DNA from 4 places in the Peribacillus sp. NPDC096540 genome. Region 4 is predicted to be linked to each of the others. Evidence: riboswitches for the same ligand, from Rfam matches in the RefSeq annotation. Region 4 holds a riboswitch; each other region holds the start of a gene.
What was found. A riboswitch is a leader RNA that binds a small molecule or an ion and turns the genes downstream of it on or off. The one in region 4 is predicted to bind cobalamin.

Region 1 (5,724 bases), on a different contig from region 4:
ATTGTATCGAATTTCACTAAATTTCTTGCAGTCATTCTCAAATGCGTTTCAATTTTTTCTACTAATTTAGTTCTCTTCTCACTTTTATTCATAGGAGCATCCCCTGTTCTTATCCATTGTTGAAGAATAACCTACTGTAAATACAGAAAAATCAGTATATTAATAGTAACATATAGCAAAAGGTAAACAGAAGTCTTTGGAAATTCAAACATTTAAATCCAATGATTCTTATGTTAGTGCATTGTTTCCTTCTATAAATATTATCGGCAATAAAAATGCTTCTTTCTATCATGTTGCAGATTCTTGAATGAATAGCCCATATTGAGCATGATTTTCTTCTCGGCTAAAATTTCTAAAGTGTCGGTTGAAAAAACAGAGGACGCTCAGGCTAATAAAATTATTTATCGTATAACCGGATAATTATTTTTTGCCTCGGTCCAGGACTTTGTTTCCAAGTTCGAGGTATATGAAAAGTCTGATTCTATCACCATTGATTTTTCCCATTCAAAAATATGGGATGCTTCTGCAGTCGGCGCAGTTGATAAGGTTGTCCTTAAATTTCAGTTGGTGATTCTTCCCAGATACTTGGTCTCGATCAGGAAAGTTCCCAATTGCTTGAAAAGCTCGCCACTTATGATAGTAAAATATCTTAAGTTTAAATTTTGCTGAATAGAAACTTTTTAAACTGACAAAATAGATACATGAAATATATCTAGATGGAAGGAGTAAAAAGTATGATATCCGAGCAGGATTATACGGCAGCAAACCTGTCACAAGATTTACTGAATGAACTAAAAAGCTTTGAAAGTAAACTAGGCCAGGACGCAAATAAAGAACTAATTGTCATCGCCTATGAAAAAGAGAAGGATGCTTTGAATTAAAAAAAAGACTCAAACGTCATTTAAATGACTTGTTTGAGTCCTTTTTTATAGACATGATTGAAAATTGATTATTAAAGTTCATAGAAAGGGTGCTCGAAGTTTTCAGAGCACCCTTTTCACATCTTTATTTAGTGAATATGTCCGTTAAAACCGGCACGATTTGTTTTTTACGTGATACAACGCCTTCTAAGACGGCAATGTTGTTGCTCAATGTAACGTTATAAGCTTTTTCAACTGCTTCCGTTGATTTCCCAAGAGCCAAGGCAACAGAATCATTTGTTAAAATATCCGTTACAACGAATAAGAATAAATCTAATTCTTTCGTAGCAATAACCGCTTCAATAGCTGCTTCTAATTCAGCTTGTTTTGCAAGTACTTCGTTCGGATCCACAGCATTGACTTGAGCAATCTCCACTTTCGCAGTTCCCATAGAGAATTCTTTTGCATCAAGAGTAATTAGCTGGGCAATTGTTTTGTCGCTAAGGTCAGCGCCTGCTTTTAACATTTCTAAGCCGTATGTTTCAGCATTGACTCCGGCAATCTCCGCTAATTCCATTGCTGCTGCAACGTCTTGCTCTGTGCAGGTTGGAGATTTGAACAATAAAGAATCGGAAATGATGGCAGACAGCATTAGACCTGCGATTGCTTTAGGTACTTCAATACCGTTTTCTTTATAGATTTTATTTAAAATAGTTGCCGTGCAGCCAACTGGTTCTGCGCGGTAATATAAAGGATCACTTGTTTCAAAGTTAGCGATACGGTGATGGTCGATAACTTCTAATACTCGGACTTGGTCAATGTCTTCAGCACTTTGCTGACGTTCGTTGTGATCGACTAAAATCACACCATCCGCTTCCCCTGCCACTTTTTCTACAAGACGAGGAGCTTCGAATTTGAATTGGTCTAATGCATATTGTGTTTCACCATTCACTTCACCAAGACGAACAGGTTCAGCGTTGATACCTAGTTGTTTTTTCAGATCCGCATAAGCGATAGCTGAACAGATTGTGTCTGTATCCGGGTTTTTATGTCCAAAAACTAATACTTTTTCCAAGATTATTTCTCCTTTTAATAAATATTTTTCCGGGAACCTCTATCATTACTATAAGGGAGATCCACCTTTACTATACACTTTATTTTAACATAAAATCTCTTATATTCAGTGTTTGAATTTCCCATTTCTCTATTAATTCTTTCTATCTTTTTTCCTCTTCCCTCACTTTGTCAATAGATAAGGATTGGTTTTTCTCAAATATATTAGTTGAATTATCGTCTCATATGGCTTACGATAATATAAGCATAAATACTAGATATTGATATTAAAAACCACAAAAATAACTATATATAGAATTATATATAATCCAAGGTGCCAGTGATGGCTGAAAAGGGAATCCGGTGTAAACCCGGAACTGTCCCCGCAACTGTAAATGTGACGAAATGAGAAAACCACTGTATAGCTCTTTATACGGGAAGAACTCAAAGTAGGATGATCATGAGTCAGGAGACCTGCCTGGATTTTTCACGTTTCTTATTCTTCGGGGATTGAGATGATGAAACGATAGTATAACGGCTATTTTTTCATGGCTCTTTTATTCTATCGTTTGATCCGCTCAATTTATTGGGCGGATTTTTTTATGTAACGGAAGTTTACAAGGAGGATTATTCATGACTCAAACATATAACTCTACTATAGAGAAAAATGACACAGAAACAAGTTCTATCCAGCTTGAGATGTTATCCAAGGAATTCGAAGGCCAGCTTGATATGGAAAAATTCAAAAAGCGTTTTACAAAATGGCTAGATCGTAAAAGTGAATCAACAGAAGAACAAACATCAAAAAAACTGATCCAGCTTGCTCTCGAAAGTGTGGACATAGATGCTCCAGATTGGACGTTTGTTGCTGCAGCAGAACTTTTGAATACCATGTACAGGGATGCACAAGCAAATCGGGGCTATGAGAGTGTGAGCTATGGTCCGTTCTATGAATTAATCGCAGAACTCTCTCAACTGCAAGAGGGACAACGCTACCCGATTTATAAACCCGAACTACTCAACTCTTACTCCAAAGAAGAAATAGAAGAATTGGGCTTAGAGATCGATCCGGAAAAAGATAAACTATTTTCTTATATTGGCATCTACCTATTAAACGACCGCTACCTAGCCCGTCCGAAAAAAGACAAGGTCTACGAACTGCCTCAGGAGCGCTTCATGATTATCGCTATGGAAATTATGAGAATGGAAAAAACAGAACATCGCCTACAACTTGTGAAAGAGGCATACTGGGCGATGTCCAATCTGTACATGACCGTCGCGACACCTACCCTATCAAACGCAGGAAAAACGCATGGCCAGTTAAGTTCATGCTTTATTGATGCGATTGAAGATTCTATTGATGGCATTTATCTATCGAACTATGATGCCGCTAAAGTATCTAAATTCGGCGGTGGTGTAGGACTTTACGTCGGTAAAATCCGCTCACTTGGTTCAGATATCCGTGGTTTCTCTGGAAACAGTTCAGGCACGACCCCTTGGATCCGTTTGTTTAACCAGACAGCTGTCAGCGTAGATCAATTAGGTCAGCGTAAAGGGGCAATCGCGATTTATTTGGATGCTTGGCATAAAGATATCATGAGTTTCCTTGACTTGAAGACACAAAACGGTGATGACCGGTTGAAAGCTCATGATATTTTTACAGGTGTATGTATTCCTGATTTGTTCATGGAAGCCGTACGCGATCGGAAAGAATGGTATCTTTTCGACCCACATACCGTAAAGCAAACCCTTGGATTCTCACTCGAAGATTTTTATGACGAGAAAAAAGGCGAAGGAAGCTTCAGACATCATTACGCTCTCGCTGTTGAGGCTGCGGAAAATGGCACACTTCCTAGCTATAGCTTTGAAAAAATCAACGCGATGGACATCATGAAAAGCATTATGATTTCTCAGCTAGAAGAAGGCGTACCGTATATGTTCTATCGTGATGAAATGAACCGTAAGAATCCTAATAAACATAAAGGAATGATTTATTGTTCCAACCTTTGCACAGAGATTGCTCAAAACTTAAGCCCTTCAACGATCACGGATGAATACGAAACAGAAGATGGGGATGTAGTTGTAGTTCGTAAAAGCGGCGATTTCGTTGTATGTAACCTTTCTTCCATTAATCTGCCTCGCGCGGTAAGTAGCGATGTATTAGAAAGATTGATTCCGATTCAGATTCGCATGCTCGATAACGTAATTGATGTGAACAATCTTCCGGTGAAGCAAGCATCCATCTCAAACAAGCGTTACCGGGCTATTGGCTTAGGAACATTTGGATGGCATCATTTACTTGCCACCCAGAATATATATTGGGAATCAGATGAGGCCGTTCAATATGCTGATTCTTTATACGAAAAAATTGCTTACTTAACTATCAAAGCGTCCAATGAATTGGCTAAGGAAAAAGGAACGTACCCATACTTTGAAGGATCTGATTGGCATACAGGCCAATATTTCGAACTTCGTGACTATACCGATGAAAAATGGATGGATTTAAAAGAAAATGTGCAGCAACACGGTACCCGAAACGGATATTTAATGGCCATTGCACCTAATTCATCAACGGCTAAAATCGGTAACTCCACGGATGGAATCGATCCCTTATATGAAATTGAGTTTTATGAAGAAAAGAAAAACTTCAAATTCAAAGTGACAGCACCTGGATTGACGCCTAATACGTATGAATATTATAAAAAAACACGATTTAACTTAGACCAACTGGAAAGCATCAGACAAAATGCAGCCCGTCAGCGTCATATTGACCAAGCTATCAGCTTTAACCTGTATGTCCACAACACAATCAAGGCTAAAGTTCTATTGGATATCCATTTAACAGCATGGGAAAGCGGATTGAAGTCAACATATTATGTTCGTTCCACTTCTTCCGAATATGATAATGTCTGCGAAAGCTGCTCAAGTTAACGATCAAATCAGTAATCTATTTTTAAAGGAGTTATAACGAATGTCCAATCATATCAAAAAAATTCGGATGCTCGAACCTACGCATCCAACTAAAGCAACAGGCGTATTCAAAGGGGAAGCCTCAGGCTTTCTCCTTTGGAACGATATTCAGTATGAAAAATTCTATGATACGTATACACAGCTCATCAATAACTTTTGGAAGCCTTCAAGCGTGAACATGATTCAGGATAAAAAGCAGTGGGGCGAATTGGATGAAGATATCCAGGATGCTTTCCTTGATATCCTTACTATGATTGCAGGAATGGACAGCCTTCAAACGCCCACTTTAGTGGAAATACTTCGTTATATCAAAGACCCGGCAGCAAAAGCGATCCTGGCCAACATGGCCCAGCAGGAATCTATTCATAATGAATCTTATTCCTATATCCTTGCTTCCTTGATTCCGGTAGGAAAGCAAAAACAGCTTTTCGACCGCATTAAAGAACACCCGGAAGTGATAAAGCGGAATCAACCGATTGTAGATGCCTATCAAACGTTTGTGGACGATCCCAATCCCCAACACTTATTTGAAGCACTCATTCATTCCACGAACCTCGAAGGTATTTATTTCTACCTGGCATTCGCCTTCTATTACAACTTAGGGCGCCAAAACTTAATGACCGGTTCTGCTACGATGATTTCCTATATACATCGAGATGAAATGGTTCACTTCGATTTCATTGGAATGCTCGTACAAATCTTGATGTATGAATACCCTGAGTTAAATAATGAAGAAAACACAAAGTTCATCTATACAACGATTGAAAAAGCAGTTGAACTTGAAAAAGAATGGTCTGAGTATATGCTTGAGGATATCCAAACCAAAGCAGATCTCGACTTG
Region 2 (5,724 bases), on a different contig from region 4:
CTAAAAACAAGGAAGATATGAGTAACCCGAGAGAACGAATTCCCTTCTTCATCGAACTATACCCAAGCCGTGATGACTGTGATTGATGAATGGCCATAGCTGTATCTAAAAAAATAAAGATGAAGCGATAAGTCAATTCGATTAAATCAATCAATAATGAAGGCAGTTTTAGCTTTCGCAATACATATAGAATGACTGTGATGGGTGTAGTTAAGGTTAGGAAATATAAACAGCTGATACTGCTTAATACAACAACGATCAGACCAATTACCGTTTTCACACTGTCTTCGCTGATAAATATTTGCCAGCTGCCTACATTCCAGGACCACCATACATTTGGTACCGAAGTATTTTTATTTGTGAATGAAATAAGGATGGTAATTGTACCTGATAGTACAAAAAGTCCAGGTAATAAGAGTAATTTAACATAATAAGAGATTGGGATTTTTGCCCCGAAAATGATAAAAGCACTCATCACTGTAAAGGTGATGAGTGAAACGGTTATATCCCTCACAGCTAAAGAAAACAGTAAAAGGGAGAGGGAGAAAATCATTTTCTCTAAAGGATGTACATGCTTTAGCCGATTGAAATAGGCGTATTTATCAATCAGTAACATGCTTTGACTGTTCGGCCTGTTCCTTAACGGCCTGTTTATTTTTTTGTCGCATAACGCCGAAGAAGTATCCAATGAATCCGGCGCCAATCGCGGCTTGGAGCGCAAACAATAAGCTTTCAGTCTCTGCACCTGGCGGCTCCCAGATACTGTTGAACCAAGGCTCATATTCCGGTTGGATTTTAGTGATGGCTTCTTCGGCGGCTCCGTCAGCTCCGCCAAATTCTGTTCCTTGTTGGGTGATTAACGGAATAATAGCCAGTATGACGACTAGAAAAAGAAACAATAAACTTTTTTTCATGTTAACGAGCCTCCTTAGATAACACTCGTAGTAATTTCAATTCGCCTAGATTGTATTTCTTCAAGAAATTCATGACAACGACTGTCAATAAACCTTCGCTAATTGCTAAAGGTATTTGGGTAAGGGCAAAGATTCCTGCAAATTTAGTAAATGAGGCCATAAATCCTCCCACCTCCGAGGGGAAAGCTAAGGCAAGCTGTACGGAAGTTACCACATAGGTGCCCAAATCTCCGAATGCAGCTGCTAAGAAAACAGCAATAGAGAAGGACCAACCTAATTTAGTAGCGCCTTTGAATACAAAATAAGCAATGAACGGTCCGCAAACAGCCATGGAAAAAGCATTGGCTCCTAGCGTAGTTAATCCTCCATGAGCTAGTAATGCAGCTTGAAATAACAGAACAATAGAACCGACGACACTCATGGCCAACGGTCCAAACAAGATTGAACCTAAACCGACGCCGGTAGGGTGTGAAGAGCTTCCTGTTACGGAAGGGATTTTTAGGGCTGATAAAATAAAAACGAATGCGCCGGACAGACCCAGCATCATTTTTGTTTCTGGATTTTCCTTCACTCTAGACCTAATGGAACGGTAACCCAAGATTAAAAATGGAAGTGTCACAGCCCACCAAAATATCGCCCATTCGATTGGTAAGAAGCCCTCCATAATATGCATGGCCATTGCTCTCTTTGGTATGAAGAGTAGTAAAATGACAAAATAAAGTATTTTCAAATTGGCTTTTTTCATTTTTTCTCCTTTCGACGCTATTATTTAAAATGATTAAAGCTGAGAAGAGAAGTGGCGGGCAACATAAAAAGCACTTCTCTCAAAAAGAAAGAAGTGCGTAATGAACAGTAAGTTTGCAGCATAATCCAAACATTAGCCTTATCTGCCTGATCCGCACACCCATCCTCGTAGGTTGAAACAGTTTTACGCTTCATGGCAGGTCTCCTGGCTCTGGATCATCATCCTCATACTTCCTTCCCATCTAGTTTGACAGTGGATTATTCTTTACGTATTAGGACTTCCCTTTACAGTGGCGGGACCGCGCCGGATTTACACCGACTTCCCTATTAAGCTAAATTCCGAGAAATTCAGCACCATAAAACTTATGTAATTTTTTGAAAAATTCTCGTTTAGTGTATCATAAAGCAATGATTCCATCTACACTCCGTTCATATATTTTTTTTTGAGAAGGATAAAATCGCAGAGAAGCAAGGAATGAAGCTGAATTATCACCATTAAACTTTCAAAACAGTCGGAATAAACTATTGAATTTTGATAAAGTTGGTATATGATAGATAAAGTTAACTAGAAATGTATGATTATAAAACCAAATATTCCAATTTAAAAGTGCTCTTGTATGAATATGCAAGGGATAATAGGGAAATCGGTGAGAATCCGATGCAGCCCCCGCTACTGTAACGCTGATGAAATTGTCGATAACCACTGGCATAAAGCTGGGAAGGGACAAAAGTAAATTGAAGCGTAAGCCAGGAAACCTGCTTTTAAAATTGTGTGATACTTTTCGGAGGGAAAGGTAGAAGAACTATGGAAATTTTGAGAGTTTCATCTTGCTTGCTGGAGGCTCCTTATTCATATAGTTTTTTTAAACCTTAACTCTAACAGTTAAGGTTTTTTATTTTGCCTTTTCTCAGAATTTAGGAGGAAGAAGATGACAACTTGGAACTTGAAAGGCACAAATTCGCATCTGTTGATTTGTAACGGCAGTAGTTGCATGAAAAAAGGCGGCGAAGAAATAACACAAGCAATTCGTGATGAAATTACTTCACAAGGTCTGAATCAAAAAATTCATACTACTAGAACTCGCTGTAACGGCAGGTGTAAGGATGCCTGCGTTGTGATTGCATATCCTCAAGGGACATGGTATCGAGTGGACTCACCTGATTTTGGACGTGAGATTGTCCGGAATATCGATGAAGAGAAGTTTATTCCGCAGATGCTTTACCAATTTACTGATGGAGAAATGACTCCTAATCCGGATTTTCCACCTCAAACAGGAATTTCAAAAGACAAGTCGTAAAAGGAGATGTCTAAATGAGTACAAACGGTAAATTATTTGTCGTTGGCTTTGGACCAGGGAATTTTGAACATATTACCAAACGTGCTGTAGAAGCCCTTCAAGAAAGTGACTTCATCATTGGTTACAAAACATATGTGGAACTCATTCAGGGCCTTCTTACAGATCAAACGATTATAAGTACGGGTATGACTGAAGAAGTATCACGTGCACAAGAAGCAGTGAAACAGGCGGAGTTGGGAAAGAAAGTGGCTGTAATTTCGAGTGGTGATGCAGGAGTTTACGGAATGGCTGGTCTGGTTTATGAAGTATTGATTGAAAAAGGGTGGAAAGAAGAAACGGGAGTAGCCATTGAAATCATTCCTGGTATTTCTGCCATCAATTCATGTGCCTCTTTACTTGGAGCACCTGTTATGCATGATTCCTGTACCATCAGCCTCAGTGACCATTTAACGCCTTGGGATCTTATTGCCAAAAGAGTAGAGGCTGCTGCAATGGCTGACTTTGTCATTGCGCTTTATAATCCTCGAAGCGGTAGACGGACTAGGCAAATTGTTGAAACACAGAAAATTTTACTGCGTTATCGCTCGCCCGAAACACCTGTCGGATTGGTGAAAAGTGCTTATCGCGATCGTCAGGATATTGTGATAACCAATTTGAAAGACATGTTAAATCACGATATTGGGATGCTAACGACCGTCATTATTGGAAATTCATCTACCTTTTTATATGATGACAAAATCATCACGCCACGTGGATATCAAAGAAAGTATACATTGAATTCGGAAAGGCAACCATTGAAGCCGCATCAACGCTTGCAAAAAGAAGCAGAACCGTGGGCATTAGATCAAGAAACGGCATCTATACAGGAAGCGTACACCGAGTCGACTGGCGGAGTTGGGTTGCTTACAAAAGCCCCAGAAAAAAAGCGCACTTCTTTTGAAGTGGCAATGGAAGCACTCATAAAAGTTAAGGGTCAAACAGTCCAGCAATCTATTACGCCAGTTGTTCAGCAAAAAATTGAGTCGGTATTCGAGCTTGCCGTTAGCCCAGGTGTGGCGAACAAGCAATTTACTCCCAAACAAATGATGACACTTGCAGAAGTTGTTGGAGAGAAAGGAACGATGGAATACACGCCAAATCATAAAATCGTTTTAAAGATTCCTACAACAGATCCAGAAGTTATTACTGGAAAATTGCAAACAGCAAACTTTTTATTATCGCCAATTGGGGATGTACTGACCTTAAAAGCTTGTGATTTCTGTGATGGTGAAAAAGTGGAATCCATTCCTTACGCGGATGAAATACAGAGGGTGCTTGGTGGGATTGATATGCCTAAGGAAATGAACATTGGTTTTAATGGGTGTGGAATGGCTTGTTATAGTGCAGTAATGGATGATATCGGGATCGTTTTCCGAAAAGGGAAATTTGATTTATTCCTTGGAGCTAAACCGGTGGGCAGAACTGCTCATCCTGGTCAACCTGTTGCTGAAGGAATTGAACCGGATCAACTAGTTGAATTAATTACAAACATTGTCAACGAATATAAACAAAATGCCCATCCTAATGAACGACTATTTAAATATTTTAAACGGGCGAAAAAGATACAAGGCTATTTATATCAAGACATTGCTCCCAAAATAAAAATAGAGCCTGCGCCTTGTGAAGACTAATCAAGAGGGGGATAACAAATGAAAGCAGTATTATTCGTAGGACACGGAAGCCGATTAGCTTCTGGAAACGAAGAGGTTATTCGTTTTATAAAAAATATGATTCCGATAATGGACGACTGCTTATTGATTGAAACATGCTTCTTGGAATTTGCCACGCCAAATATATCCCAAGGCATTGACAATTGTATAAAAAGAGGAGCCACTGAAGTTATCGTCATTCCGATTATTTTGCTACATGCAGGACATTCAAAATTACATATTCCAGCTGAAATAGAGGATGGAAGGAATAAATATCCAGCTGTTACATTCACATATGGACAAACGATTGGTGTTCACCATGAAGTATTGACGATTCTGACAGATCGCCTTGAGGAAGTTGGATTCGATACATCTTTGGAACACCCGGAGACAGCAATTTTGCTGATAGGTCGAGGTGGAAGTGACGCTGATGCAAATAGTGATATATATAAAATTTCACGATTATTGTGGGAAAAATTAAATGTGAAATGGGTCGAAAATGCCTTCATGGGTGTTACGGATCCGTTTGTTGATGAAGGCATTGAACGCTGTATTCGGTTAGGGGCAAAAAAAATAGTGATGCTTCCATATTTCCTCTTCACAGGTGTGTTAATGGAGAGAATGGAAAAGATGCTAACAGGCTATCAAGACCAATATTCAGAGCATGAATTTGTTTTGGCGAAATACTTTGGTTATCATCCAACATTACAAACCATACTGAAAGAACGTGTTATCGAAGCTAGCGAAGGAAGATCAAGTGGTACCCGTGATTTAGAAAACTATCGTAAACATGTCGAGGAACATGGTCATGCCCATCATCACCATCACCACGATCACGACCATGAACACGACCATGAACACGACCATGGACATGACCACCATGACCATGATGAGCAAGTGGTGGGGACGACAAAATGATTTTGTTCTTAGCAGGTACAAGCGATGCAAGGGAATTAGCGATTGAAATCCAACAGGTGGGATTCCAAGTTCTGGCAACGGTAGTGACCGAGTCGGCAGCGAAAAGTTTGCAAGATGCGAAGATAACAACTCGTATTGGACGATTAACTGCAACAGATATGG
Region 3 (5,724 bases), on a different contig from region 4:
TATATGGGGATAAAAGCTCCATCGAAGGACTTTCAAGTACGCAGATGACAACCTATGTAGCGGTTGCCTGGATGGCGCGTGCTTTTTATTTTAATAATATTGACCGTGAAATTGCTAATGAAATAAAAGACGGCAAGGTTGCCATCGAAATGATTCGACCTTATAACTATTTAGGCATGAAGACGATGCAAGGGCTGGGAGAGGGAATATTCCGTTTCTTCTTCTTTTCCATTCCAGGTATGCTGCTGGTAGCTTTTATTTTTCCTATCGAATTGCCACATGAACCGGCAACGTGGGGAATATTCGGCATTTCCTTGCTGTTCAGTTTCATCATTAATACACAAATTAACTTATTAACGGGAATCACTACATTTTTCTTATATAACAACGCAGGGCTAATCCGGGCAAAAAGGGTCATCATTGATTTATTTTCCGGGCTGTTGCTACCAATCAGTTTTTACCCAATATGGGCGCAAGAAGTAATGAAGTATTTGCCTTTTCAAGGGATCAGCTATGTACCAAGCATGATTTTCACAAATGGTTATAGCTCAGGCGATATCGGCATGGCCTTATTACAGCAATTTATTTGGGTCATTATTCTCATAATACCAATTCAGCTTTTATGGATAGTCGCAAAAAAACAGCTGATTATTCAAGGGGGTTGATGAGATGTTCTATGTATCGATGTTTTTTCAATATGTAAGCCAATATATGAAAACGAGATTGCAGTACCGTGCCGACTTTTTCATGGAAATTCTTTCTGACCTATTGAATCAGGTTGTGAATCTGGTATTTATCTTAGTTGTTTTCGGACATACGCAATTTTTAAGCGGTTGGAGCCGTGAAGAAATTATTTTTATATACGGATTCTTCCTTATACCATTTGCTCTTTTTTCTTCATTTTTTAATATCTGGGATTTTAACGATCGCTATATCGTTAAAGGTGAGATGGACCGAATATTAACTAGGCCGATCCACAGCCTGTTTCAAGTCATTTTGGAAAGAATTGAGCTTGAATCATTATTTGGTGTTGTGACCGGCCTGATCATTATTTTCTATTCGGGTGCATCATTGAATCTCGAGCTTACTTGGTATGATCCTATTCTCTTTGTGATTTTTGCAATCGGTGGGGCACTTGCTTATGCGTCCATCTTTGTAGCAATTGCAAGCATTGGGTTCTGGTCGGATGCGAAAACGTCAATCATGCCAATGATGTACAATATCGGGAACTATGGCCGCTATCCGGTTGATATTTATAACAAGGTCATTCGGTTTGTACTTACATGGGTGCTGCCATTCGCGTTTGTCGGCGTGTATCCAGCCTCTTATTTTCTTAGAAAAGAAGAGTGGTATGCTTATGCATTTGCAACACCGGTTATCGGGATTGCCTTTTTCATAGTATCTGTTTTCATTTGGAATCAGGGAGTGAAAAGGTACCGCGGAGCTGGAAACTAAAAAGAATCCCTTCAACATTATTCAGTTGAAGGGATTTTTCTTATTTACGCTTATTCTTTCTTTCAATATATCTAGCTTGTGCTTGAACGAATTGTTGCTTTTCCTCTTCCGTTTCCGGAAAAACCTGAGGAACGGGGGTGGGCTTTCCATCTGCGTCTATTGCTAGCATCGTTAAAAAAGCGCGGGCTGTAAGCTGCTTTTCACCGGTTAATAGGTTTTCTCGCTCCACTTTCACAAATACCTCCATCGACGTCCGATGGGCACAGGTGACATAGGCCTCTAGGTTAATCGCATCCCCTGTCTTGATGGGTGCCAAAAAGTCAAAGGAGTCGCTTGATACGGTCACAACCGGTTTTCGGCAATGGCGCATTGCTGAAATGCAGGCGATTTTATCTACATAGGCCATCACTTTACCTCCAAAGATAGTGTTGTGATGATTCGTATCTGGTGGGAAAACAAGATCAGTTAAAAAAGTCCGTGACTGCCGGATAGGATTAGCATTTGTAAAATCAATACCTTTTTCAATCATTCGACTGTTGATTGACCAGTAGGTTTTTGCGAACGATTGTTGCAGCTTCCACCATATTTTTCAAAGAAGCAATGGTTTCAGGAACGCCCCTTGTTTTCAGGCCGCAGTCGGGGTTAATCCAAAATTGATCTTTATCCAATACTTTGATGCCTCGTTCAATCATATCGACCATTTCCTCGACTGCAGGAACGCGTGGACTGTGAATATCATATACTCCTAGACCAATACCCTTTTCATACGTTTTTTCCTCAAATGCGGAAGCTAGTTCACCGTGGCTGCGAGATGTTTCTATGGAAATTACATCGGCATCCAGGGAAGAGATGACATCCATGAAGCTGTTGAAATCGCAATAACACATATGCGTGTGAATTTGAGTTGTATCTTCCACACTTGAAGTGGAAATCAAGAAGGAGTTCACAGCCCATTTTAAATATTCATCGCGGTCGCCTTTTTTCAATGGAAGACCTTCTCTAAGGGCAGGCTCATCCACCTGAATCATTTTGATTCCGGCAGTTTCTAAGGCTCCCACTTCTTTTTCCAAGGCGAGCGCTAACTGGTAGCAAACATTCTCCCTTGAAATATCATCACGTACAAATGACCAGTTCAGAATTGTTACAGGACCTGTCAGCATTCCTTTTACCGTTTTCTTCGTCAGGGATTGCGCGTACACACTTTCCCGGACTGTCATCGGCTCGATGAAATGAACATCGCCGTAGATAACAGGTGGTTTTACGCAGCGAGAACCGTAAGATTGTACCCAGCCTTTTTCGAGGAAAACGAATCCTCCTAGCTTATGGCCGAAAAATTCAACCATATCTGTTCGTTCAAATTCTCCGTGTACAAGAACATCCAAGCCGATTTCTTCCTGGATATTGATCCATCTGCTGATTTCCTCGTTAACAAATGTTTCATATTGAGCAGCAGTCCATTCTCCTCGTTTGAATTTTCCGCGAGCTTGTTTTACTTCAGCTGTCTGCGGAAAGCTTCCGATTGTTGTTGATGGAAGGAAAGGCAGTTTGAAAAATTCCTGTTGTTTTTGATAGCGCTCTTTAAATGACAGCTGCCGGCCGGCTGTTTTACTCTTCGCGTGTTCGACACCAGTTTGGACGTCTTTATGATTTCGCGCATTTGAACTTGCTAACGTTTGAAGTGCTAATTTGTTAGTGGCTACTTTTTCAGCAATTGCATTGGCACCTTGATTACTACCTTTTACTAGTAGAGTGATTTCTTCAAGCTTCTCATCAGCAAAGGCAAGGGCCTGTTGAACTTCTTTAGTAAGAGCCGTCTCATTTCGAACCGTTACTGGTACATGAAGCAGGGAGCAAGAGGGTTGAAGCCAAATTTGGTCTTCGGCTACGGTTTTTGTGATGGTATTGATCAACTGATTCTTTTTCGATAAATCGGAAAGCCAAATATTTTTCCCATCAATCACACCTGCACCGAGCACTTTGTCTTTCGGGAAACCGAATTCTTGAAGATTACTAAGGTTCTTCCCTTTATCATGGACAAAATCAAGACCGATCCCTTGAACGTGTAATTCAATCACCTCTTGGTAGTGCTCTACCGCATCAAAGTATGTTTGTAGCATGATGTTCAAGTTTGGAGCTGCTTCACTCAATTTTTCATATAAGTAAGTAACAGTTTGCATATCATCTTTAGAAATGGATGAAACAAGGGAGGGCTCATCGATTTGCACCCACTTCACGCCTTCATGTTCTAACTCTTGCAGAATTTGTGTGTATAAAGGCAGGAGACTAAGGATGATTCCAGGTACATCTTGTTTATTGTAGCCTTTAGACAGAGTAATAAAAGTATAAGGTCCGACTAACACGGGCTTAGCTTCAATTCCTAGTTTTTCTTTGGCTTCGCGATAAGAAGCAAGTGGTTTATTTTCTGTCAAAGTCAGCTTTGACGGTTTTAATTCGGGAACGATATAGTGATAATTTGTATTGAACCATTTCGTCATTTCAGAAGCAACTTCATCCTTGTTTCCGCGAGCCATAGAATAATATACAGAAAGGGGAACGGTGCCGCCTTTATAGGCTGAATAACGCTCAGGAACAAGACCGAACATTACAGACATATCGAGCATTTGATCATATAAAGTAAAGTCATTGACAGGAATAATATCAATACCTTGGTCCTTTTGCTTTTGTAAGTTGCCTAAACGGATGGCTTCTAGCTGTGCTGTAAACTCCGATTCATCGATTTTTCCGGACCAGTAAGCTTCTAATGTGCGTTTCCATTCACGATCTTCCCCAATTCGCGGGTACCCTAAACTACTACTTTTCAATATTCCCATCCTCCTACATTCTTTTTTCTTTTAATAAAATAACAATAAAAAAAGCACCCCTAACCATCAAAAGAGAAAGTTAGAAATGCTTAAAATAAAGGGGTATACAAAAACCCCTTAAAATTATAAGGTCCCTAACACTTCCCTATTCTCCGTAGGTTAAAACAGTGTTGTCGAAACAGGCAGGTCTCCTGACTTGAGGAATCTTATTAGCGGCAGGCCTTCCCAATCCGAAAATCAGTGGCATATTGCATAGCGCTAACATTCCTATTACAGTGGCGGGACCGTGCCGGAATTACACCGGACTTCCCTTTTAATCCTAAAAAAATTAGGAACCTATTTCCACATATGAAATTTCACAAACCTGCTGTAAATTAAACTGCAGGTGGCAAAAATTTATAAAATAAAAACTATTATAAAAATTTAGACAATCTTAACATATCCCGACTAAAATGGTCAACAAGGAAAAAAGTCTCGGGAAATGGGGTCTGACCCCGCCCTATATCGACAAAACTATTGGTGCACCTAGGTTTGTTTAAGGATGTGAATGTTGGGAAATGGGGTCTGACCCCTAAATAAAGAATATATTGTTTGGACGGGGAGTATGTATAGGGGAATGGGTTGTTTTGAAATGAGGCGTGGGGGATGACTTTTTACATCTTGATTGCAGGAATCATTTTTTGCATGGTGATGAGCATTCGAACGTTATTTCTTGTTGAGTCGGGAGGAAAGAAGTTTTCTCTGGAGGATATGCTGTGGCTTGGCAATTTATATGCGACGATATTAGTAGGTTTTGCACTGATTTATTTATTATACGAGCTTCAGAATCATTCAGTGATTCTTGATATGGGCAATCGTTTGGACGGCAGTTTTTACGAGCAACTGAAGACTTCTTTTTATTTTAGTGCGATGACGATGTTTTCTGTAGGGTATGGGGATATAGCCCCGATAGGCGTGGGCAGGATGATTGCGACAATCCAGGCATTCATCGGCTATACGCTCCCGGCCGCGTTTGTAATTCGGACAGTGATTGATTTAGATCAGGAAAGGAGGAATAAATGAAAGTTGTGTTTCTTTCAATTATTGGGTACGCTTACCATAATGAAAGAAATGGAGGGGTTAGAATGACTGTTAAAATTGGAGAAAAAGCACCTGATTTTCAACTACCTGCAAACAACGGTGAAAAAGTGTCCCTATCGGATTTTAAAGGCAAACACGTTGTTTTATATTTTTATCCGAAAGACATGACGCCTGGTTGCACAACGGAGGCTTGTGATTTCCGTGACCACAATGAGCAGTTTGAGGAATTGAATGCTGTCATAATAGGGATTAGTCCAGACCCGGCGGCGCGTCATGAAAAATTCATTGAAAAATATGGGTTACCTTTTCTGCTGCTAGCTGACGAAAATCAAGAAGCTGCTGAATTATATGATGTATGGAAATTAAA
Region 4 (5,724 bases):
CTAATGTTTCAATTTTTTCCTCAACACTTGTAATTTGGGTTTGGATATCTTTCACCAATTCTTCGCCTTTTTCAGCTACGCCCATGACTTCAGCAATTTGCCCAATATCCCCATATACATCATCAAAATTTGACGCGGATTTTATAATGAATACAGGGATTCCAGCATCTTCAAGCAGCTTTAGCGTCGTTTCATCACCAATGGTATAAGCAATAATGGCATCTGGTTTTAAGGAAATAATTTTCTCTGTATTGATATTCACCGAATCGGAAACATGTTCAATATCTTTTGCTTCCTTTGGGTAATTATCGAAATCGGTCACGCCAATGACCTTATCCCCCAGCCCTAGTTCAAATAAAATTTCTGTATTACTTGGTTGAAGTGAAACTACTGTTTCCGGAATTTTATCGAATTTTATTTTCTTTCCAGTATCATCGGTAACGGTATAGGCTTTGACTTCTTCTGTCTTGTTAGTATCTTTCTTTTCTTTTGTCGTCTGGTCATCCTTTACTCCACATCCAGTAAGGAAAAGGGCAAGTATCAGGGTGGAAATCCAACTAAATCGTAAGGTTCTCTTCATTATTTATTCCTCCGTGTTCTTCTTCATGGGTTTGGTTGGGTATGATTTGCTGATAAAAGGAATCTCCTCAATACCATGTTGCTTATTGACGTAGACAGCCATCACGAATAGAACATTTGCAAGCAAATTGGCGTAATCAAAGAGAATTCCAGGGATTTCCCTTTCTAAACTAACCTTGTGTAAAGCACGGACCGACTTTTTGGCTTCACTACGGCAAGTATGCAGAACACAGGCAGCTGTTGAACCTTGCGGAAGCACAAATGTCTCAATATGCTCTTTAACTTCAGCGACATAATGGTCGTAGATTGCACTTAAACGTTTCAGATCATTGTCGGTAATGGCTAATTTCCCACGGACTGAGCCATTTAAATGATAAGCCATCGGCAACAATTCCATTAAATCACGGTATACATCTGGAACATCCTTTGTAAACGAGGCTGCCAAGCCAATTTGTGTCGTCAAAGAGTCGGTACGTATTTCATAATCGACGGTAGACTCGGATTCGCGCATGTATGGATAGCATAAAAAACGAAAATCCTTCTTTGCCATAACTCTTCCTCCTCTTTATATTTAGATAAATCACCTCTGTGTCGCTTTTCGCAGCAAAAGAAAAAGCCGACCAAGGGCATTGGTCGGCATCAATCACCTATGTATCTGTAACAGAAAAAGAGGGAAGACTGCCGTACAATCCTCCTATCTTCCGAAGAGCATAATACGATAAAAAAGGCAGGTCTCCTGGCTCGTGCGTCATTTTACTCTAAGAACCTTCCCATTTGAACAGGATGAACGGTTGTCGGTGTGAATCTTTATCCTCAAACAGTGGTATTTATCTTATTTCATTAGCACTTACAGTTGCGGAAACAGCTTCGGCTTTACACCGAATTCCCTATTAAGCTGACAAGGCAGCACCTTTTTCTGCAAGGTTTATATTCACTTAGCAACAGTTTACCATACCTTTTTCCTGAAGCAGTATGAATATTTTTAGAGAATTTCATTTATGGTTTGCGAATTATCTAGTAAACTTACAATGTAAGGTTCAATTGGAGGTTAATGTAAAATGTATGTCGAGTATAAAGAATATATAATAGGTGTTATATAAGAGTAATAGGGTAATCTCAGGAGGTAGAGAATGATTTATAAGCAGGTAAATCAAAAACTGGAAAAGATTTTAGGGAATATTGAAAAAGTGATTATTGGAAAACGAGATATAGCAGAACTAAGCATTGTTGCACTTCTTTCTGGGGGGCATGTTTTATTGGAGGATGTTCCCGGTGTAGGCAAGACTGTCATGGTCAGAGCACTGGCAAGATCGATAGGCGCAAACTTTAAGCGTATACAATTCACACCTGATTTACTACCTTCAGATGTAACGGGCGTTTCAATTTTCAATCCAAAGGAACAAGAATTTATTTTTAGACCAGGACCAATTATGGGCCATATTATTTTAGCCGATGAAATAAACCGGACCTCGCCGAAAACACAATCCGCCTTGCTTGAAGCAATGGAAGAGGCAAGTGTGACGGTTGATGGGGTTACAAGGGGATTGGAGAAGCCCTTTTTCGTCATGGCGACACAAAATCCAATTGAGTACGAAGGAACATACCCACTTCCAGAGGCGCAATTGGATCGTTTTCTATTAAAAATGAAAATGGGCTATCCGGGTGTTGAAGAAGAAATTGAGGTTTTGCACCGGGCTCAATATACCGCACCACTTGAAGAGTTAGAATCTGTTATTACTTTAGAGGAATTAATAGCTTTACAGGAAGAGGCTAAAGCGGTGATCGTGGATAACACAATAAAGCGGTATATTGTTGATTTGGCAAATCAATCTCGTACGCATGAGACCGTATATTTAGGGGTGAGTCCTCGTGGATCGATTGCATTGATGAAGGCAACCCAAGCTTATGCACTTTTGAAGGGCAGAGATTATGTTCTACCGGATGATGTGCAATATTTAGTACCGTTCGTATTTGCCCACCGACTTATCTTGAAGCCAGAAGCGAATTATGAGGGAGTAGATGCTGGCATGGTGATTCACCAGATTGTCGCGACGACTCAAGTGCCTGTGAAGAGAGCTATGACCTAATGCGGAACTTGATCAGCATCTTAAAGGAAAACATGAGTGTGATTGGCTTGTTATTACTTATGGCGATTTCCTTTTCTTTTGCGATGTTTCAAGGAGGTTTTGTCAGTTGGTTTATTTTTTATACATTTTTACCGTTCGCTGTGTACTCTACGATTCTACTTTTTTATCCGATTAATAACATGATCGTTGAGAGAAAGGTCAGCAAAAGAGAATGCCGAGCTGGAGATTCTGTAGAAATAGCTTTAACTGTAACCCGTAAAAACAGGCTGCCTCTTTTATATATGATGGTAGAGGAGGAGTTGCCGAAGGGATTGGTAAATTGGGGGATGCAAAGAAAAACACTTGTCTTTCCGGGTTTCAGGCATACCTTCAGTATGACATATACTTTGGACAATTTGCCACGGGGTGAGCATGAATTTCAAACAATCCGTTTCAGGATAGGAGACTTTTTTGGCATCTTTGAAAAGGAAGCGACATTTAATTCACCTTTAAAAATCACTGTTTTCCCTTCATATCATGAGCTTACCTACAGAGATCTTGAACTTGTATTCAATCAGGGTCAAGTGGGATCAACAAAAAAAACACAACGGGAACATTCAGTAGTGTCTGGGGTAAGAGAGTATCAGCCAGGTGATCAGTTGTCCTGGATTAACTGGAAGGCAACGGCTAGAACAAGTGAAATCATGACAAAGGAATTTGAAGTTCAGAAAAACCGTGATGTATTTATCTTGCTTGATAATCAGGAATCGCTTTTCTTCGAAGAAGCAATTGTAATGACGGCTTCCTTTGTACATGCCATGTTAAAAAAAGGCATAGAGATGGGTTTCGCTAGTACGGGATCGAGGCAAATCTTACCGACTGGAGGAGGCGGTAGTCAGAAACGAAAGATCTTTTACCGCCTTGCTAAAGAAAAACCGAGTAGGTTAATCGCATGGGACGGGAGCATAAGGAAGGAAATTCTGCCGGTAAACGCAGCTTTGATTTTCGTTGTCTCGGAATTAACATTAGAAAAGGTCGAATTATTGAGAGCATTCCGCGCTAATCAAGGAGTAATGTTGTTTTGTGTGAAAAACCCAGCAGACTTTACAGATGAAGAAAAAAAATCTAGATCAGCAGCATTATCACAGGGAATAAAGGTTTGCTTTCTTAAACAGGGGCATCTGCAGCACGACAGACCAGAGGTGATGAAGAAATGAATGTTACAACGCCCATGTTGGAAAAGTGGATGGATGTCCTTCTGTATGCTTTTGGTCTGTTGTTGATCACAGAATGGTTAAGGCCTGTTGAGAAACTCACGGATACAGGGAATATTGTTGTTTTTGTTCTGTTTGTGATTTTTTCCCTACTACTGCATTATTTCCATGTCCATTGGCTAATCCGCTGTATTCTCTTAAGTGTTTATATAATGATTTCAGTACAGTTTCTTCATTCGAACTATCTGCTGGATTTCACAGCCAATCTTTCAAATATATACGATGGAAAATGGGAGTTACTTTCAAATCCATTTCGAACGTTACTTTTTTTCTTGCTTCTTTGGCTAGTGACATATTTGATTCATTACTGGGTGTTGGTGAAGCAAAGTATCTTTTTCTTTTTTATGTTAACGGTGATTTTTATATCGATACTTGATACATTTACTCCCTATGATGGTGATAAGGCAATGATAAGAATCATCATTATTGGTTTTGCGATGCTCGGTCTGCTGGCCTTGCTGCGTCTGTCCATTCAGGAGCAGCTTAGGTTTTCAAGGGCTCCTATTAAGAAATGGATCTTGTTACTAACGGGTATGATCACGATAAGTGTCCTTGTCGGTTTTGGTGCCCCTAAGTTCTCTCCACAATGGCCGGATCCAGTTCCGTTTATTACTTCTTATTCCGATAAAGTGATGAAAGAAGATGGTAGTTCCATAGACAAAAGGGTGGGGTATGATGAAGATGATTCGGAACTTGGCGGGTCGATAGAGCCAGATAGTTCTATTGTCTTTTATAATAATGCGCCTGCAGGTCATTATTGGAAAGTAGAGAACAAAGATATCTATACTGGAAAAGGATGGGTTTCCTTAGAGGACGGGATGGACTTTTTCACTTTTTCTAACGGCCAGGAAATGACTTTGTTAAATACTTACGATATTCCGGAAGTGGTAAAAGCAGATGAAATGTCAGCAAAAGTATCCATGATGGAATTGTATTCTCATATTCTTCATCCACAGTCCGGTTATTTAAAAAAAGTCGAGAGTAAAAAAGGAAAAGAGTTCAAGTATTATCAGGATATGGACAAAATCATTTCCGAAAAGGAAGATGGCGAACGCCTTCTATTGAAAGAATATGAAATGACCTATGATATGCAGAGGTTTGATATAGCTGAGCTAAGGAAGGTCACAGATCCGGATGAAACGATGGGTGTCTTAATGGATAAAAATACTCAGCTTCCAGAGGGCTTACCTAATCGAATATATGAATTGGCATCGCAACTTACTAGTAATGAAACAAATTGGTATGATAAAGCGAAAGCCATTGAAAATTATTTTGACGGTCCTGATTTTGTTTATTCAAAGGATGATATTGCTTATCCGGAGGCAAGTCAAGATTATGTCGATCAATTTTTATTCGAGACCCAGATTGGATATTGCGACAACTATTCAACTGCAATGGTCGTCTTACTACGCGCCGCCAATATACCGGCTAGGTGGGTGAAGGGTTATACAGAAGGAGAAAAATCGATATATAAGGGTGAATCCGTTTATAAGGTAACAAATAATAATGCTCATTCCTGGGTAGAGGTTTATTTTTCCGGAATTGGCTGGGTTCCCTTTGAACCAACAAAGGGATTCACTGGGGAAGTTGAATTTTACAATTCGGACTTGAAACAGGATAATGTAAAGAAGTCAGAGACGAACGCTCCAGCTAATGCAGAGCAGAAAAAGATGGAGACTAGTGAACGTCATGATACCCCTGATAAGGCTAATCAAGCATCTGGAGACTTGTTTGTGGGAAGCTTTGGAGGAATCTTGAAATGGTCTTCTATCACTCTCATAAGTTTGCTGATGCTTTTGACAATT

Region 1: another riboswitch for cobalamin. It lies ahead of ACQKMR_RS19090 (ribonucleoside-diphosphate reductase subunit alpha); the one in region 4 lies ahead of ACQKMR_RS25465 (hypothetical protein).
Region 2: another riboswitch for cobalamin. It lies ahead of ACQKMR_RS20160 ((2Fe-2S) ferredoxin domain-containing protein); the one in region 4 lies ahead of ACQKMR_RS25465 (hypothetical protein).
Region 3: another riboswitch for cobalamin. It lies ahead of metE (5-methyltetrahydropteroyltriglutamate--homocysteine S-methyltransferase); the one in region 4 lies ahead of ACQKMR_RS25465 (hypothetical protein).

What each region holds. Positions count from the first base shown of each region.
Region 1 is NZ_JBNNTG010000024.1:34,445-40,168, reverse strand. Features, by position in the region: gene ACQKMR_RS19105 (helix-turn-helix domain-containing protein) at 1-92, opposite strand, end outside; gene ACQKMR_RS19100 (hypothetical protein) at 735-881, shown strand; gene ACQKMR_RS19095 (manganese-dependent inorganic pyrophosphatase) at 1,006-1,935, opposite strand; cobalamin riboswitch at 2,229-2,409, shown strand; gene ACQKMR_RS19090 (ribonucleoside-diphosphate reductase subunit alpha) at 2,547-4,844, shown strand; gene ACQKMR_RS19085 (ribonucleotide-diphosphate reductase subunit beta) at 4,885-5,724, shown strand, end outside.
Region 2 is NZ_JBNNTG010000026.1:76,182-81,905, forward strand. Features, by position in the region: gene cbiQ (cobalt ECF transporter T component CbiQ) at 1-616, opposite strand, end outside; gene ACQKMR_RS20145 (energy-coupling factor ABC transporter substrate-binding protein) at 603-914, opposite strand; gene ACQKMR_RS20150 (energy-coupling factor ABC transporter permease) at 916-1,659, opposite strand; gene ACQKMR_RS20155 (hypothetical protein) at 1,680-1,853, opposite strand; cobalamin riboswitch at 1,837-2,032, opposite strand; cobalamin riboswitch at 2,247-2,436, shown strand; gene ACQKMR_RS20160 ((2Fe-2S) ferredoxin domain-containing protein) at 2,588-2,956, shown strand; gene cobJ (precorrin-3B C(17)-methyltransferase) at 2,971-4,626, shown strand; gene ACQKMR_RS20170 (sirohydrochlorin chelatase) at 4,645-5,562, shown strand; gene cobK (precorrin-6A reductase) at 5,559-5,724, shown strand, end outside.
Region 3 is NZ_JBNNTG010000027.1:82,291-88,014, forward strand. Features, by position in the region: gene ACQKMR_RS20645 (ABC transporter permease) at 1-665, shown strand, start outside; gene ACQKMR_RS20650 (ABC transporter permease) at 670-1,455, shown strand; gene ACQKMR_RS20655 (acyl-CoA thioesterase) at 1,496-1,984, opposite strand; gene metE (5-methyltetrahydropteroyltriglutamate--homocysteine S-methyltransferase) at 1,977-4,286, opposite strand; cobalamin riboswitch at 4,442-4,632, opposite strand; gene ACQKMR_RS20665 (potassium channel family protein) at 4,923-5,339, shown strand; gene bcp (thioredoxin-dependent thiol peroxidase) at 5,402-5,724, shown strand, end outside.
Region 4 is NZ_JBNNTG010000048.1:7,680-13,403, reverse strand. Features, by position in the region: gene ACQKMR_RS25470 (helical backbone metal receptor) at 1-580, opposite strand, end outside; gene ACQKMR_RS25465 (hypothetical protein) at 584-1,129, opposite strand; cobalamin riboswitch at 1,289-1,508, opposite strand; gene ACQKMR_RS25460 (AAA family ATPase) at 1,710-2,666, shown strand; gene ACQKMR_RS25455 (DUF58 domain-containing protein) at 2,666-3,862, shown strand; gene ACQKMR_RS25450 (DUF4129 domain-containing transglutaminase family protein) at 3,859-5,724, shown strand, end outside.